DNA from 2 places in the Streptococcus sp. DD11 genome. Region 1 is predicted to be linked to the other one. Evidence: predicted binding sites of a transcription regulator. Region 1 holds the regulator's gene; the other holds the start of a gene.
The links. Region 1 encodes Rex, which represses fermentation and respiration genes when NADH is low (regulators of the CRP and FNR family bind a similar motif). Its sites were predicted from a motif close to TTGTGAANTANTTCACAA; they were not measured.

Region 1 (4,882 bases):
AGCGTGCCCGCAGTCTGGCTGAATATCTGGATGCTCCTATCGCTATTATTGACTACGGCGAGGATGAAGCTGGACGCTCAGAAGGCTATATCATCGGCGATGTAGCAGGCAAGAAAGCCATTCTCATTGACGATATTCTCAATACCGGCCGGACTTTCTCAGAAGCTGCCAAAATCGTTGACCGTGAGGGAGCGGTTGAGATTTATGCTGTTTCCAGCCACGGACTTTTTGTCGAAGGGGCCGCAGAACTGCTGGATCAAGTCCCTATCAAGGAAATTCTGGTGACTGACTCTGTGGCTACCAAGGAAAAAATTCCCCAAAACATCCACTACATTACAGCCAGCGAATTGATTGGCGATGCCATTGTCCGTATTCAGGAGAGAAAGCCAGTCAGCCCGCTTTTTGCCTATCAAAAGAAACAAAGGACAAATTCGTGATTTATTTAGATAACGCTGCTACGACTCCCTTGTCAGCTGCAGCCATTAAAGCAATGACAGAAGCTTTGACTGTCTTTGGGAATCCGTCCAGTATTCACGGCCACGGACGGGAAGCCAGCAAGCTGCTCAGGCAGGCACGTGCAGAAATTGCTCAGATTCTTCATACTGAGAGCAGGCATATCCTCTTTACCTCGGGCGGCACAGAAAGCAATAATACTGCTATCAAAGGCTATGCTCTTCGCCATCAGGACAGGGGAAAACATATCATCACAACGGCTATTGAGCATCACGCTGTCTTAGAGACAGTTGAGTATTTAGTAGAAAAATTCGGCTTTGAAGCGACGGTTATTCAGCCAGTTGACGGACAGATTCGGGCGATAGACATCCAGCAGGCTCTCAGGCCGGATACCATTCTTGTATCAGTCATGGCTGTTAATAATGAGACCGGCGATTTGCTTCCGATTAAGGAAATCGGTCAGCTCTTAAAAGACCACCCGGCAGCCTTCCATGTAGATGCTGTGCAGGCCATTGGCAAAGTCCCTCTTTACCCAAAGGAGCTGGGAATCGACTTTCTCAGTGCTTCTGCTCATAAATTCCACGGTCCAAAGGGAGTCGGCTTCCTCTATGCCGACAGGATGGACTTTGACCGCTTTCTGCATGGCGGCGACCAAGAAGAAAAACACCGGGCCGGCACCGAGAACTTACTGTCTATTCTGGGAATGGCGGCTGCACTGTCAGAAAGCGCTGAACATCTGAAAGAAAATCTGGCCCACGCTCAGCTCCTAAAGGACAGACTCCTGACAGATTTAGCCGGTCTGGACTTCTATGTAAACGAAAGTCCGTCCAGCCTGCCCTATGTCATCAATCTGGGCTTTCCCCAGCAGAAAAACGATCTGCTCCTGCTCCAACTAGACCTAAAGGGATTTTCTGTCTCTACCGGTTCCGCCTGTACAGCGGGGACTGTTCAGCCCAGCCATGTCCTGCAGGCTCTCTATGGAGATGATTCTGAGCGTCTGGGAGAATCCATCCGTATCAGTACCTCAGACCAAAACACCATCGAAGAAATAGACTATTTCAGCAAAACTTTAAAAGAAATTTTAGGAGGATAAGATGGCCTTTCAAACATCTGTTAGCTTAGCAAACTGTGAGTTTACCTACTCACTTCACCCCAATGTTAAAAAATTCACCCTGCGCGACAATACTTTTGCCCAAACCAAAGTCGGCAATTACGAACTGTCCCGCCTGCTGGAAGCCGTTCCCAACAGCGGCAATGGCTTTCTGCTGAAAATCATCATCAACAAAGACCTGACAGGCTTCAAGATTAATATCACCGATAAATCCGGACTGCGCCTGGTCAATATTTTCAAGTCGGCTGACAATGACATTCTTCAGCAAAAATTCTACTTCCTTATGGACAGTCTGGTAGAAAGACATATCTTTGAAAAAACACCCCAATAAGCAAAGTTCCTGCAATTTTGCTTTTTTCTTATCAGAACGGCCTGCAGGCGTCCGGAAATTTGAAAGCACAGCAGACAGAAAGGAGAATACAGCACAATGATTGAGCTCATCTACTTAGACTCTTACAAGGTCCAACGGACCTTGACCTATCAAGACTTTGACGAGTTTTTACTGGCCTTTTCGGGCTGCGTCACTGTCCCTGATGACCGGCCGGTCATCTCAATCAGCTATAAAGGACAGGCGCTCCCTTTTGAAGGCAAAATCGGCGATTTATACCGGCAGATGACAAAATTGGACTTAGATACCTATCGGGATTGAGTTATAGCTGCCGGTAAGACCTGCCCGAAGATTTTTCCTATATAAAACTAGTTGATTTTTTCACAAACTTTCTATAAAATAGAGTTAGAAAGGTCGTGATTTTGTGAAATCTGAAAAAAACACTGCAATTCCCCGCGCAACTGCCAAGAGACTTTCGCTCTATTACCGTATTTTTAAGCGCTTCAATGCCGAAAAAATCGAGAAAGCCAATTCCAAGCAGATTGCAGAGGCTATTGGGATTGACTCAGCTACTGTCAGGCGGGATTTTTCTTATTTTGGTGAATTAGGCCGCCGTGGCTTTGGCTACGATGTCAAAAAACTGATGAACTTTTTTGCCGATCTGCTCAATGACAACTCCATCACCAATGTCATGATTGTCGGCGTCGGCAATATGGGCCGTGCTCTTCTGCACTATCGTTTTCATGAGCGCAATAAAATGAAGGTTGTCATGGCCTTTGATACGGATGACCACCCCGATGTCGGCACCATCACCAAAGACGGAATCCCTATTTACGGAATTTCCCAAATCAAACAAAAGGTACAGTCTGGAAATGTGCAGACAGCCATTCTGACTGTACCCAGCATAAAGGCTCAGGAAGTCGCTTCTGTTCTGGTCGAAGCGGGTATCAAGGGAATTCTCTGCTTCTCACCGGTCCACCTGTCCCTGCCCAAGGATGTTGTTGCCCAATATGTCGATCTGACCAGTGAGCTGCAGACCTTGCTCTACTTCATGAGAAAGAATGAAAATTAAGATAAGAGAGGTAGCCATTACTCTATGAGTAAACCAATTATTGGAATAACCGGAAATGAAAGAACACTCCCCGATGATCAATTCGTCCATATGAGCTATACTGCCACCGGATTTGTCGAGGGGGTCAAAGAAGTTGGCGGAATTCCAATGATTCTGCCAATCGGCGATAAGGAATCAGCCCAGCAGTATATTTCTGTCATTGACAAATTGATTATCACCGGCGGCCAAAATGTTTCCCCGCAATTTTACGGGGAAGAAAAGACGATTGACAGCGATGACTATCTGCTGAAAAGGGATGTTTTTGAATTGGCTTTGATTCAGGAAGCCCGCCGGCAAAAGAAGCCTATCTTTACAGTCTGCCGCGGTACCCAGCTCTATAATGTCGCTCTGGGCGGCACCCTGCATCAGGATATTGAAGACCACTGGCAGGACCGCTCTGCAGAGTATACTACTCAAAGCATGGTAACCAAAAACGGCTCTGTGCTGCATGAAATTTACGGTCCGGCTTCTGAGATCAATTCATTCCACCACCAAAGCATCAAGGATTTGGCAGCTAATCTGGAGGTAATCGCTTATGACCCGCGCGACAAGGTCGTTGAAGCGGTTACTTCCACTGACGGCAGCCCCTTTCTCGGTGTCCAGTGGCATCCGGAATTTCTTTTTGGCTCCCATGAAGGCGATTTAGCTCTCTTTGACTATGTCGTCAATAGGCTTTAGATGATATCCGTCTCTTCACGATAGCTGTAATAATTGGTCTTCGCCACAATCAAATGATCCAAGAGAACCAACCCCATCATCTCGCAGGCTTCCTTCATATGCTGGGTCACCTCGTCGTCATTTTTGCTGGGAACGACAGACCCCGACGGATGATTGTGGACCAATATAATGGAAGTCGCCAGATGTTTGAGGGCATAATGGAGAATTTCCCGCGGTTCTGCAATGCTTCTGGTCACCGTTCCTATGAAGATCGTCTGCTGATGAAGGATCTGATTCTGACTGTTGAGATAGATGGCTACCAAGCATTCCTGCCTCATATCCCCCAGCTCCTGCTGCATCTTCTGAGCCAGCTTTTGACTGCCCATGATTTGCTCCATCTGCAGCACCTCAGCCCGATTGATACGCCGGCCCAGTTCAATGACGGCTTGCAGCTCGACAGCTTTTATGGGGCCAATCCCTGAAATGGTCTGCAATTCCTGCAGAGTCAGATACTTCAGATCGTTCAAATGGGAAATAGAAGATAAGATTTTTTGAGAAACTTGGAAGACAGTTTCTTTTTTGTTGCCTGTTCTAAGAAAAATGGACAGCAGCTCCTGATTGCTGAGCTTCTCTGCTCCCTCCCTCATCAAACGCTCCCGCGGCATCATGCTCCGATCGTCCTGAAATGAAATACTATACATAGAAACCTCCTTACCTTACTATTCGAAAAAGGCTGCAAAAAAACACCCCAGATGCTAGAATCTCTCTAACTCTTGGGGTGAATTTTATTAATTTCTGATTTCTGGCATTAAATCTGCATCTGATTATAGGACTTACTGAAGGATTCCAGAACTTCCTTAGGAGCCTTGTCGTACTCAATAGAGCCTTCCAGCGTTCCCTTGACAATCGTCCGATTGGTGGCAGCTGCATCCTCACAGGTCACTAGAGTAATCTCGGCAACGCCTTCGGTGTCATCAATCACATCAATCCGATCCGGTGTCACCGTTTCTACACTGGTGATAACATAGGTATAAACCTTTTCCTTATCGGTGATATAGATTTTCATGCCTGCTTTGGCACGGTCCAGCGGGGAAAAGAGCATATCGCTGGCACCCGTAATGCCAAAGACATGATGGCTGGCAAGAGCATAATTGCCTTGGCCCATCTGCTGGCTTTCTTTCATCGTGCCTGCACCGTAATAGAGACCGGCATTGTCCAAGCC
Region 2 (4,882 bases), on a different contig from region 1:
CAATGCCCGAGAATTTCGAGTATGTGTCCAGTTTTCGTGACCCTCATACAGGAACCAGCGGGGCTGCCTTTAAAGATACTACAAGTGGAAAAACCATTATTGCTTATACAGGAACCAATCCTGATACTGACTTAGCAAATGATGCAATCTTGACAGATGGAATCGGTATTGGGGTTGGGACGGGGCATCATTATAGCTCGGCTTATCAGTTTTATGAGGATGTTCTTAAAAAGAATGGCTTAAATCCAGAAGATGTTATCTTGACAGGTCACTCACTGGGTGGAAATGTCGCTCAGCGTGTCGCTCTGAAATACAATGCTCCGAAAACCATTGTCTATAACTCAGCTCCTCTCTATGTTCCTACAGGTGCAGTTGTTGGGAATGGACTCATAGGTAATCCTTTGTTAGCACTCGCTTCTGCAAAAAATATAGCTGAGATAGAAAGTGACAAAGCTCAGTTTACAGGAAGTGTGACACGTATTACAACAGAGCAAGATCCTCTTAATAAATGGTCTGATCGTTTTGGTGGAGTTTATTTGGGTGATGAATATGTCATTCCACATTCAGGTGGTCACTTAATGGGCGATCTGCGGGCGGTTAGTGGTGATATCCAGAAGATTGAACAGTCTACTATTGCTATAGAGAACGTCGAAAGAAGTACTCAAGTCAAATTAAAAGGCGTTCAAAGTAAAAAGAACGATTCAAAGTCAATGATATCGGTACGGGTTCTCCAAATGGGTTGTCCAAGGCAGAACTAATTGCACTAGATTCTGAGCAAGCGTTGGTCGTCGCTAGCGGTTTATCTACTGCCTCAACAGCAGCTATCACCTTTATAGAAGCAAAAGTGACAAGTGCTGTTGAGAAGGCCAAAGCATTGTACGATACTCTTGATGATGTACCTTTTGGCTTCATCCTCTCTCCCGATGAAGTCAAGCAAACCTATAACGAAAGTGGCGTGAATTATATCTCTACAGTAGAAGCGGTGGATAGTCATTGCCAATCAGTTAAATCAAATGCAGATACGATTGCAACTTCTTTTGTAGACTTGGAGACAAAAATTAAGGCAGGGGTTGAACAAATTGTTCAAAAAGATACAGAACTACAAGGATTAATTGCTCATGGATAAGTGGAGTAAGATTAGGGATAAGCTAGTGGATGCCCAAGAAGAGCTCTATAATATTAATAATAAGTTTAGAAAGTCCAAGGATGACCTGGACACCAAATGGGGGTTATTGAATGAGTTTAATAAGGGTCTGAATCAAAAATTTGATGAAAAACATTCTATTGTGTTATCAGCTTATTCAAAAATGCCTGATGCGACTGAGGACATGCTTGAAGCTGCGGTAGGAACAATTGAACGATATAGGATGGTGAATGAAGAAGAGTTTTTGACTCGGCGACATGAGCTGGAAAGAGAATATAATGACTTAGAAGATAGATATAAAAAAGAATATCGAAAACAAGAGAGGGTTATTGAGCAACTTTCTAGTGAGTTAAAATCATACCAGACAGATGAGGAACAGGAGGAAAATTGATGGGATTATTTGAAGATGTTGGCAATGGAATTTATGATTTTGCCTCAGATACACTGGATAACATAGGTAATATAGTCTCTGAACTTAACGGTATGGCTAGAGACAATATCCCAATAGTAAGGGATGTAGAAGATAGCATACATGGAGCTTACGATTGGGGGATGGATCAATTACGATCTAATGAAGCTTACAGTAAAATCGAAAAAGACTTGGAAAGAGCACTTATCCGTACTTTATATGTTCCTGCTAAAAAACGAGCAATAACTCGTATTATTAAGGGGTTTGATAAAGAAGTAAAGGAAATCGGTGAAAAAACCAAGAAAACGATTGATTCCGTAAATAATCAAATCGATTCAGAAATTAAAGGCGAGTTTTCAACTGCCACTCAGGATTCAGTTAATAAAGAAAATCTCAAATGGGAACAGTTGGTTTAGTTTTACCATAGATTCTGTTAAATTTTATATATTCTTTTACCTTCTATGTTAAAATAATAAAAAAACAAAGGAGTCTTTTATGTCGGAAATTAAAATCAAACGCGAGACAGGTTTTGTAGGGATTATTGGGAAGTTTCCAGTCTTTATCGATGGCCAGAAAGTTGGCGCAATCAAAAACGGAGAAGAGGTTGTTTTTTCAATTGCAGCTAATGAAGCAGAAGTCCGTGCGGGATCTGCTCCTATGAAAACTAAGCCAGTGACAGTTAAAGCAGGACAAACCTTGCTGATTGAAACTAATTTTACTAATTTTTCCGTTTATTTAGTAACTTTAGTGGTTGCGCTTCTATTTGGCGGATGGCTTCGTGTGATTCTCTTGATTCTTTGTATTAGCTTCCTCTTCCTTTTGCCTTTTTATACTGCTAGAATTGCAGAATAAGTCTATGACCAGCTGATGCTGGTTTTTTGTATGCTATTTTTTGACAAGATTTCTGAAAGGGTTTACAATAAAACTAACAAATTATAAAGCGAGGTATGTTTATGGCAAAAATGAATGCTGCGCGTTGGTATGGCGCTAAAGATGTCCGTATTGAAGAAGTGGATGTACCTGAGGTCCAGCCGCATCAGGTCAAGATTGCGGTCAAGTTTACCGGTATCTGCGGGACTGATTTGCATGAGTATCTGGACGGACCGATTTTTATCCCGACAGAAACTGAGCATGTCTACTCCGGCCAGAAAGCGCCTGTAACTTTAGGACATGAGTTTGCTGGGGAAATTGTTGAGGTCGGCAGTGATGTGACCCGGGTCAAGGTGGGCGATCGGGTGACAGTTGAGCCCATTTTGGCTAAGCATAATCTTGTCGGTGATTATAATCTGGACCCTAATCTAAACTTTGTCGGTTTGGCGGCAGACGGTGGTTTTGCCAAATACTGTGTTTTGGACGGAGACATTGTTCACAAAGTTCCAGACAGCCTTAGCTATGAGCAGGCAGCCTTGACAGAACCTGCTGCTGTGGCTGTTTACGCGGTCCGTCAGTCAGCTCTTAAGACGGGCGACACAGCAGTTGTTTTCGGTTTGGGGCCAATCGGGCTCCTAATCGTCGAAGCCCTGCGGGCAGCCGGTGCCTCTAAGATTTATGGAGTTGAATTATCTCCAGAACGTCAAGCCAAGGCAGAGGAGCTTGGGGCCATTATTGTGCGACCAGAAGAAGGCGAAGATACAGTGGCAGCCATTCACCGTCTGACCGGCGGCGGAGCAGATGTGTCTTATGAAGTGACCGGTGTACCAGCGGTGCTGGGCCAAGCTTTGGCAGCAGTCCACAAGGCTGGAGAATGTATGGTCGTCTCCATCTGGGAGCGCGAAGCCAATATCAACCCCAACGAATTTGCCATTCAGGAAAAGACCCTCAAGGGCATCATTGCCTATCGTCATATCTTCCCTAAAGTTTTGGAACTCATGGAGCAGGGCTATTTTGCAGCAGATAAGCTGGTGACTAAGAAAATCAAACTGGAAAATATCGTCCAAGACGGTTTTATTGAGCTGACTCAGGATAAGGCACAGATTAAAATCTTAGTATCACCTGAGTAGAAATGCTGCAGCACTACGGCACAGAAAAAGAGACAGGAAGTGGAACCCTGTCTCTTTACTTTGCCAGCATTTTCCAGAAAAAATCAATGATATAGGTCAGTCCGTAGGTATAGATGACGAGAGTGATGGGCTTGCAAAGAAGGATAATCAGCATGTACTTTTTGAAAGTCATCTTAGTCAAGGCGGCCAGCATACAGAGGAAGTCAGCCGGACTGATGGGCCAAATCATCATGAAAATAAAGAAGCGCTCAAAGCGGTTGCCTTCATCCAGCCAGCCGATGTACTTATCATAGGTGCGCCTGCTGACGACGGACTGGACAAAGGCAGGGCCATAGGTACGGGCCAGATAGAAGATGGCAGCGCAGCCGATGACAATGCCGATGTAGTTGTAAAGAGTGCCGATGATATGTCCATAGATAAAGACGCCGGCAACAGAGGTCAAAGCCCCTGGGATAATGGGCACGACTGTCTGTAAGATCTGCAAAAAGATAAAGAGGGGCGGTCCCCAGATGCCTGCCTGCTGGATAAAGGCCGACAGGGTTTCCTTTGACTGCAGGATACCTGCCTGATAAGCCCAGATGCAGAAGGCAATCGTGCCCACAGCTCCGATGATAGAGGACCAGTTGATGATTTTTTGCAGAAGAGGGGAGACGGCATTCATTTCTCTATTTTTGCCTGCCATAAAAACCTCCGTAGAATATTGCTACCTCTACTATATCATGTTTTGCGCATTTTGTAAGCTTTGAGGCAGAATGTGCCAAAAAGCCTATTTTATGCTATAATAGTGAGAATACAATTTTTGGAGAAGAATGTGGCGATTGAAGATTATATGCCCGATTTTGCGATTGAGGCAGTTTATGACTTGACAGTAGAAAGTTTGAAGAAGCACGGGATTAAGGCGGTGTTGGTGGATTTGGACAATACCCTTATTGCCTGGAACAATCCTGACGGAACCCCTGAGATGAAGCAGTGGCTTCATGATCTGCGGGATGCCGGCATCAGGGTTATTGTGGTGTCCAATAATACCAAGAAGCGGGTCCGGCGGGCTGTCGAAAAGTTTGGGATTGACTATGTTTACTGGTCTATGAAGCCTTTTACTTGGGGCATTGACCGGGCGCTGAAGCTCTTTCACTTTGAAAAGCAGGAGGTGGTCATGGTCGGCGATCAGCTCATGACCGATATACGGGCTGCCCATCGGGCGGGTATTCGATCGATTTTGGTCAAGCCTTTGGTGGAGCATGATTCGATCAAAACACAGATTAATCGGGCGCGTGAGCGCCGGGTCCTGAAAAAGATTGCTGAAACATACGGACCGATTGACTATAAAAA

Region 2: STRDD11_RS00415 (2,3-butanediol dehydrogenase) is a predicted target of Rex. The motif match lies at 2,456-2,473, and genes of this name have one in related genera.

The regions. Positions count from the first base shown of each region.
Region 1 is NZ_KQ969397.1:21,454-26,335, forward strand. It holds gene STRDD11_RS11125 (ribose-phosphate diphosphokinase) at 1-437, shown strand, start outside; gene STRDD11_RS11130 (cysteine desulfurase family protein) at 434-1,546, shown strand; gene STRDD11_RS11135 (DUF1831 domain-containing protein) at 1,548-1,895, shown strand; gene STRDD11_RS11140 (DUF4649 family protein) at 1,992-2,213, shown strand; gene STRDD11_RS11145 (redox-sensing transcriptional repressor Rex) at 2,317-2,964, shown strand; gene STRDD11_RS11150 (gamma-glutamyl-gamma-aminobutyrate hydrolase family protein) at 2,989-3,681, shown strand; gene radC (RadC family protein) at 3,678-4,361, opposite strand; gene STRDD11_RS11160 (class A sortase) at 4,469-4,882, opposite strand, start outside.
Region 2 is NZ_KQ969392.1:81,009-85,890, reverse strand. It holds gene STRDD11_RS00435 (Tle-like phospholipase domain-containing protein) at 1-758, shown strand, start outside; gene STRDD11_RS13995 (hypothetical protein) at 740-1,126, shown strand; gene STRDD11_RS00430 (hypothetical protein) at 1,119-1,535, shown strand; gene STRDD11_RS00425 (hypothetical protein) at 1,535-1,969, shown strand; gene STRDD11_RS00420 (hypothetical protein) at 2,049-2,405, shown strand; gene STRDD11_RS00415 (2,3-butanediol dehydrogenase) at 2,507-3,553, shown strand; gene STRDD11_RS00410 (TVP38/TMEM64 family protein) at 3,609-4,235, opposite strand; gene STRDD11_RS00405 (YqeG family HAD IIIA-type phosphatase) at 4,365-4,882, shown strand, end outside.